DNA from 3 places in the Streptomyces sp. MUSC 14 genome. Region 1 is predicted to be linked to each of the others. Evidence: riboswitches for the same ligand, from Rfam matches in the RefSeq annotation. Region 1 holds a riboswitch; each other region holds the start of a gene.
What was found. A riboswitch is a leader RNA that binds a small molecule or an ion and turns the genes downstream of it on or off. The one in region 1 is predicted to bind cobalamin.

Region 1 (2,254 bases):
CGCGCAGCAGCGGGTGGCGGCGTCGCTCGAACGCGCGGTGCGGCGCGGGAAGCTGGCGGAGGCCGACGCCGGGGACGCGCTCGCCCGCCTGGTCTTCACCGGCAGTCTCGACGACCTGGCCGACCGGCAACTGGTCGTCGAGGCGGTCCTGGAGAACACCGATGCCAAGACCGAGGTGTTCGCGGCGCTCGACAAGATCGTCGAGGACCCGCAGGCCGTCCTGGCGACCAACACCTCCTCCCTTCCGATCATGCGTCTGGGCATGGCAACCGGCCGCGCGGACCGGGTCGTGGGGCTGCACTTCTTCAACCCCGTGCCCGTGCTACCCCTGGTGGAGGTGGTGACCTCCCTGCACACGTCACCGGAGACGGTCGCCGCGGTCGGGGACTTCGCGACGGGCACGCTCGGCAAGACGGTGATCCACTCCCGGGACCGGGCCGGCTTCGTCGTCAACGCCCTGCTCATCCCCTACCTGCTCTCCGCCGTGCGGATGGCGGAGTCCGGGTTCGCCACGGCCGCCGACATCGACGCGGGCATGGAGCTGGGCTGCGCCCACCCGATGGGTCCGCTGAGGCTCGCCGACCTGATCGGCCTCGACACCGTCGCCTCCATCGCGGAGTCCCTCTACGACGAGTTCCGCGAACCCCTCTACGCCCCGCCACCGCTCCTGGCGCGGATGGTGGAGGCGGGACTGCTGGGCCGCAAGACCGGTCGGGGGTTCCACACCTACGACCAGGACTGAGGGCCTGGTCCGACGCGGGCTGAGGGGCCCGCACCGCCGCAGGGGTGAGGGTCCCGCGCGGCGTGACAGGGAAAGGGGCGGGAAGCGCGAGTGCGGCGCTTCCCGCCCCTCGTTGTGCCTCATTCGACACGCTCTTCCTCACCTTCCGGATTCTGGACGGTGTTCTTCCTTTCGCGGCGCCACCCCGTAGGCTGACCGCAGCAGCTGGTTCGCCCCGTCCGCCAGGCGGGGTGTCGTAAGAGGGAACCCGGTGGGAATCCGGGACTGCCCCGCAGCGGTGAGCGGGAACGACCGCCGTCATACGCACTGGGTCCGACGTACCGGACCTGGGAAGCGACGGCCATTAGGTGTCCTCCGGCAAGGAGGGCGGGCCCGTAAGTCCGAAGACCTGCCAACTGCCCGCGTGCGGATCGTTCCGTGCGCGGACATCCCGGTGACCTCGAGGGCGGGTCGGCGTACACACCAGACGGAATCGACCGTGCCTTTGCCGCGCGGGGTCGTCGCCGTCCGGTGCGTCACCCCTTCGCGCTCTCGTCCCGTCCCCGGGATCTCAGGGATTCGTCTCGCGAAGGAGATCTCCGTGACAGCGAAGTCCGCAGCCGCGGCAGCACGGGCCACCGTGTACGGCTACCCCCGCCAGGGTCGGCACCGGGAACTGAAGAAGGCGATCGAGGGCTACTGGAAGGGCCGCGTCACCGCTGACGCCCTCCGGGACACCGCCGCCGAACTGCGTCGCACGAACTGGCTGCAGCTCGCCGACGCCGGCATCCACGAAGTGCCGACCGGCGACTTCTCGTACTACGACCACGTCCTCGACACGACCGTCATGGTGGGCGCGATCCCCGCACGCCACCGCGCAGCCGTCGAGGCCGACGCCCTGGACGGCTACTTCGCCATGGCACGGGGCACCCAGGACGTCGCCCCGCTGGAGATGACCAAGTGGTTCGACACCAACTACCACTACCTGGTCCCCGAACTGGGCCCCGACACCGTCTTCACGGCCGACTCCGCCAAGCAGGTCGCCGAGCTGAAGGAAGCCCTCGCCCAGGGCCTCACCGCCCGGCCCGTGCTGGTCGGACCCGTCACCTACCTCCTGCTCGCCAAGCCCGCCCCCGGTGTACCCGCCGACTTCGAGCCGCTGACTCTGCTGGACCGGCTGCTGCCCGTATACGCCGAGGTCCTCGCCGACCTGCGCGCGGCCGGCGCCGAGTGGGTCCAGCTCGACGAACCCGCCCTCGTGCAGGACCGCACCCCGGCCGAGCTGAACGCCGCCGCGCGCGCCTACCGCGACCTCGGCGCCCTCACCGACCGGCCCAAGCTGCTCGTCGCCTCCTACTTCGACCGGCTCGGCGACGCCCTGCCGGTCCTGGCCAAGGCCCCCGTGGACGGGCTGGCGCTGGACTTCACCGAGTCCGCGTCCGCCAACCTGGAGGCACTCGCCGCCGTCGGTGGACTGCCCGGCAAGCGCCTGGTAGCCGGTGTCGTCAACGGCCGCAACATCTGGATCAACGA
Region 2 (2,254 bases), on a different contig from region 1:
CCTCCTCCGCCTACGTCGTACGGCAGATCCAGCGCAGCTGGCCGGAGAAGCAGGACTCGATCGCCGTCGACCCGGCCACCGGCAAGGTCACCGACGTCCTGCGCTTCTCCGACTACCCGCTGCTCGCCAAGCTGACCCGGTGGGGCATCGACGCCCACACGGGCACACTGTTCGGCCTCGTGAACCAGATCGCGCTGGCAGGCCTCGCCCTGGCGTTGATCCTCCTCATCCTCTGGGGCTACCGCATGTGGTGGCAGCGCGGCCGCGGCTCCGCCTTCGGCCGCCCGATCCCCCGCAGTGCCTGGCGGCAGGTGCCGGTGTACGTGCTGGTGCCCTGCGTCGCGGTGGTCGCCGTCGTCGGCTACTACGTCCCGCTGCTCGGGATCCCGCTCGGCGGCTTCCTCGCGGTGGACATCGTCCTCGGCTGGTTCGCACGCCGTCGTACCGGGCACGCACACGCCTGAACCGGTCGGCCGCGCCTGCGCGGGAGCGTCGCGCGACGCTTGCCGCGATCGCGTGCGGCCGCGGATCTGGTCATGCTTCCTGGGACACGCAGTGTTCGAGCAACGCGGCCATCGGGCCCTCGACGAGCCGGTAGCGCACGATTCGGCCGTCCTTCTCGCCGTGGACGATGCCTGCGGTTCGCAGCAGGCGCAGGGCCTGGGACACGGCCGTGTCCTTCATGCCGGTGGCAACGGCGAGGTCGGAGACGGCGATGGGGCCGGCCTCGTGGAGGGCGAGCAGCAGGGCCAGGCGTCCGGGATCGGAGAGCAGGGAGAAGCGGTCGGCCCAGGCGCGTACGCGTTCGGGTTCGCCGACGGCGGCGATGGCGTCGCAGACCCGATGGCCGTCGATGGTGCGCTGCCCGGCGCGTTCCGCGGGGACGAGATGCATGGACCCATCATCGCAGTCCGCGAAATCCCGCCTCAATACCTGCTCATCTATGCAGTCTTGCAGCCTCGGGTTCCGGCCTTCTAGGGTGAGCGGGCCGTGGTGTTCGGGAAGACCGGTGACAGCCCCTCAGGGGCTCAGTCCGGAGCGGCCCTCGCCACTGTGATCGGGGAGTTCCCGCCCCATGCATTGCCACTGCCTCGCGGCCGGGAAGGCAGGGGCGGGCGCGCAGACCCGTCAGCCAGGAGACCGGCCACGGCAGCACGAAGCTGATCCACGAGGTGCTGGAGCGTGACCGTATGACCCTGTCCCCAGGCGTGCCCGAAACCGCCGCCTCGCCTTCCTTCCGCTGGCGACGCGAGGACACCGTCCGAACCGCCGGCCTCCTGGCCGTTATCGTCGCCCTGCACGTGGTCGCCTTCGGGATCCTCTTCCTGCTCGTGGTGCCACGCCACTACGAGGTCGGCACCAAGGCGTTCGGGGTGGGCCTCGGCATCACGGCCTACACCCTCGGCATGCGGCACGCGTTCGACGCCGACCACATCGCCGCCATCGACAACACCACCCGCAAGCTGATGGCCGACGGCAAACGGCCGGTGTCGGTGGGCTTCTGGTTCGCGCTCGGCCACTCCAGCGTGGTGGTCGTCATGGCGGCGCTGGTCGCGGGCGGCGCGAAGCTCGCGGGCACCCTGATGAACGACGGCTCCCGCACCCACCAGGTACTCGGCACCGTGGGCACCACGGTCTCCGGCGGCTTCCTGTACCTCATCGCCGCCCTCAACCTCGTCGCCCTGGTCGGCATCGCCCGCGTCTTCAAAGCGATGCGGGCCGGGCACTACGACGAGACGGAGCTGGAGGCCCACCTCGACTCGCGCGGTTTCATGAACCGCATTCTCGGCCGCCTCACCAAGTCCATCCGGCGCCCCGGCCAGATGTTCCCGCTCGGCTTCCTCTTCGGCATCGGCTTCGACACCACCACCGAGGTCCTGCTGCTCGCCCTGGCCGGCAACGGCGCCGCCGCCGGCCTCCCCTGGTACGCGATCCTCTGCCTGCCCCTCCTCTTCGCCGCCGGCATGAGCCTCTTCGACACCCTCGACGGCACCTTCATGAACTTCGCCTACCAGTGGGCCTTCTCCAACCCCGTCCGCAAGGTGTTCTACAACCTCACCATCACCGGCCTGTCCATCGCCGTCGCCTTCTTCGTCGGCACCATCGAACTGGTCGGCGTCCTGCACGACAAGCTCGGGCTGAGCGATGGCATCACCGGCTGGATCGCCGGACTGAACCTCGACAACGTCGGCTACGTCATCGTCGGCCTGTTCGTGGTGGTCTGGGCCTTCGCCATCGGCTACTGGCGCCTGGC
Region 3 (2,254 bases), 150 kb from region 1:
TGAGGATCACGCCACAGAGAGCAAGATTTCGACCCGCCCCGGGTGCCGCACACGGGGGAAGCGGCACCCGGGGCGTTCCACCGCCCGCCCGACCGCCCCGTCCGACCGTCCCGCTCTGCCGCTGTCCTGCCTCTCCCGCAAAGGTGATGCGCCGATGCCGCAGCCCGTCCTCCTGCTCGGGGCCGGCCCCGTCGCGTACGGGATCCCGCTGGAGCGGATCGCCGAGACCCGCCCCGTGATCCTGGTCGACAGCGCCGCACCCGGCTGGGCGCGGCCCTTCCTGTCCGGCCATCTCCCGGCCGACCCCACGCACGAGGCGCGGACGGCCGAGGCGATCGCGCGGTACGCGGACGGGCAGCCGGTCGCGGGCGTGCTGACCTGGACCAGGGCGCATCTGCGCACCGCCGCGCGGATCACCGGGTATCTGGGGCTGCCGGGCCTGTCGTACGAGACGGCCGGGGCCTGCACCGACCCCGCGACGTCGAAGGCGCTGCTCGCCCGGCACCGCCTGACCGCGGACGGGCCCGGTGACCTCGACGGCGCGCTGGTGTCCGCGGAGACGGTCGTCCTGGACGACGAGGTCCGCATCGCCGCGCTCACCCGTACGACACCGGGGGCGCCGGGGGGCCTGCCGCTGCGCCACTCGGTCCACGCGCACGACGGCCTGCTGCACAACCGCTTCCTGCGGCAGACGGTCGAGCGGGCGGTCCGGGCGCTGGGGCTCGCGCACACCGTCGCGCACGTGGGACTGCGACTGACCGGCCGGGGCCCGCGGGTGACCGGGGTCGCGCCGTTCCTCCCGGGCGACCTGATTCCCTGGCTGGTGGAGCGGGCGACGGGGGTCGATCTGGCACGGGTGGCGCTGGCGCTGGCGTGCGGCACGTCGGTGGACGCCACGCCGAGCCGGCAGCGGGCCGCCGCGATCCGCTTCGCGGAGTCGGCGGACGGGCGGTCGTACTGGGTGGTGGAGGGTGAGGACACGGAGGAGTGCGATCGGGCGCTGGGGGCGGCGTAGGCGCGTCGTGGCCGTCCGGGCCCACACGGCGGAGCCGCATATCGATACGGCCCTCGGCGAGCGCGGTCAGCAGGGTCGGGCCCGAGAGGCGTTCCATGACGAGGTCCCGGCTCAGCACCCACGCCGCGTCGATCTCGTACACGTCCGCCGGGCGGCCCGCGCCGAGCGGTTTCCCCGTCGTCATGGCCGTCACCCTGGTCACCGCCGCCCTGTGCCCACGGCCACCCCCCGGCGCGCGCAGGCCTGCCGGTAAGGTGGCGGGGTCGTCATCACACCCGTACAGGGGGAAGCCGGTGCAATTCCGGCGCTGAACCCGCAACCGTGAGCCGTTCGTCACCGGACGGTGAGCCGGACTGCCCCGGACGGGACGTTGACCGGCTCACGTGCGTCGGCGACCCGCCGCGCACGGCACCGTCGAGGTCTACGGAGCCGAGCCGCCCGGGGTGTCCCCGCGCGCTGCCCGGCTCCCCGCAGGAGAGGCAGTCGCCGACCATGAACGTCCGCCGCAGCGCAGCGGCTCTCGCCGCCGTAGGCGTGCTGGCCGCCGCCGCGCCCGCCACGGCCGCCGGAGCGTCCCCGGCCCCGTCGCCCTCTGCGAAGCTCACCCTCCCGGCCGGGCTGTACGGCACGGCCGACCCGGCCTACGACGGCGTGTGGCGCCAGTCGCTGACGCTGGTCGCGCAGCGCACGCTCGGCTACCGGCCCGCCGCGCAGGCCGTCGACTGGCTCACCGGCCAGCAGTGCGCGAACGGCGCGTTCGCCGCGTTCCGCGCCGCCCCGGACAAGGCGTGCGACAGCAAGGTCGTGGTGGACACCAACAACACGGCCGCCGCCGTCCAGGCCCTGAAGGCGACCGGCGGGCACGACGACGTGGTCGGCAAGGCGGTCGCCTGGCTGAAGTCCGTGCAGAACACGGACGGCGGCTGGGGCTACAACCCGGGCGGCGCCAGCGACACCAACTCCACGTCCGTCGTCATCGGCGCCCTGGCCGCGACCGGCACGGACCCGGCGAAGACCACCAGGGCGGGCAAGTCCCCCTACGACCTCCTCGCCGCCATGTCCGTGCCCTGCAAGCGGCCCGGCGGTGGCGGCCTCGCCTTCCAGCCGGACAAGAAGGGCGCCCTCGCGGCCAACGCGGACGCGACGGCGGCGGGCGTACTCGGCGCGCTCGGCAAGGGGTTCGTCACGACGGCCGGCAAGGCGCCCGGCAGCAGCGCGTGCGTCACCGGCGAGCACCTC

Region 2: linked by a shared signal. The riboswitch ahead of BIV25_RS28130 (HoxN/HupN/NixA family nickel/cobalt transporter) and the one ahead of metE (5-methyltetrahydropteroyltriglutamate--homocysteine S-methyltransferase) in region 1 are both predicted to bind cobalamin.
Region 3: linked by a shared signal. The riboswitch ahead of BIV25_RS02075 (prenyltransferase/squalene oxidase repeat-containing protein) and the one ahead of metE (5-methyltetrahydropteroyltriglutamate--homocysteine S-methyltransferase) in region 1 are both predicted to bind cobalamin.

What each region holds. Positions count from the first base shown of each region.
Region 1 is NZ_MLYN01000007.1:313,925-316,178, forward strand. Features, by position in the region: gene BIV25_RS02730 (3-hydroxybutyryl-CoA dehydrogenase) at 1-742, shown strand, start outside; cobalamin riboswitch at 931-1,153, shown strand; gene metE (5-methyltetrahydropteroyltriglutamate--homocysteine S-methyltransferase) at 1,323-2,254, shown strand, end outside.
Region 2 is NZ_MLYN01000046.1:75,176-77,429, forward strand. Features, by position in the region: gene BIV25_RS28120 (PepSY domain-containing protein) at 1-464, shown strand, start outside; gene BIV25_RS28125 (helix-turn-helix transcriptional regulator) at 535-894, opposite strand; cobalamin riboswitch at 975-1,164, shown strand; gene BIV25_RS28130 (HoxN/HupN/NixA family nickel/cobalt transporter) at 1,191-2,254, shown strand, end outside.
Region 3 is NZ_MLYN01000007.1:166,480-168,733, forward strand. Features, by position in the region: gene BIV25_RS02070 (hypothetical protein) at 155-1,015, shown strand; cobalamin riboswitch at 1,259-1,391, shown strand; gene BIV25_RS02075 (prenyltransferase/squalene oxidase repeat-containing protein) at 1,508-2,254, shown strand, end outside.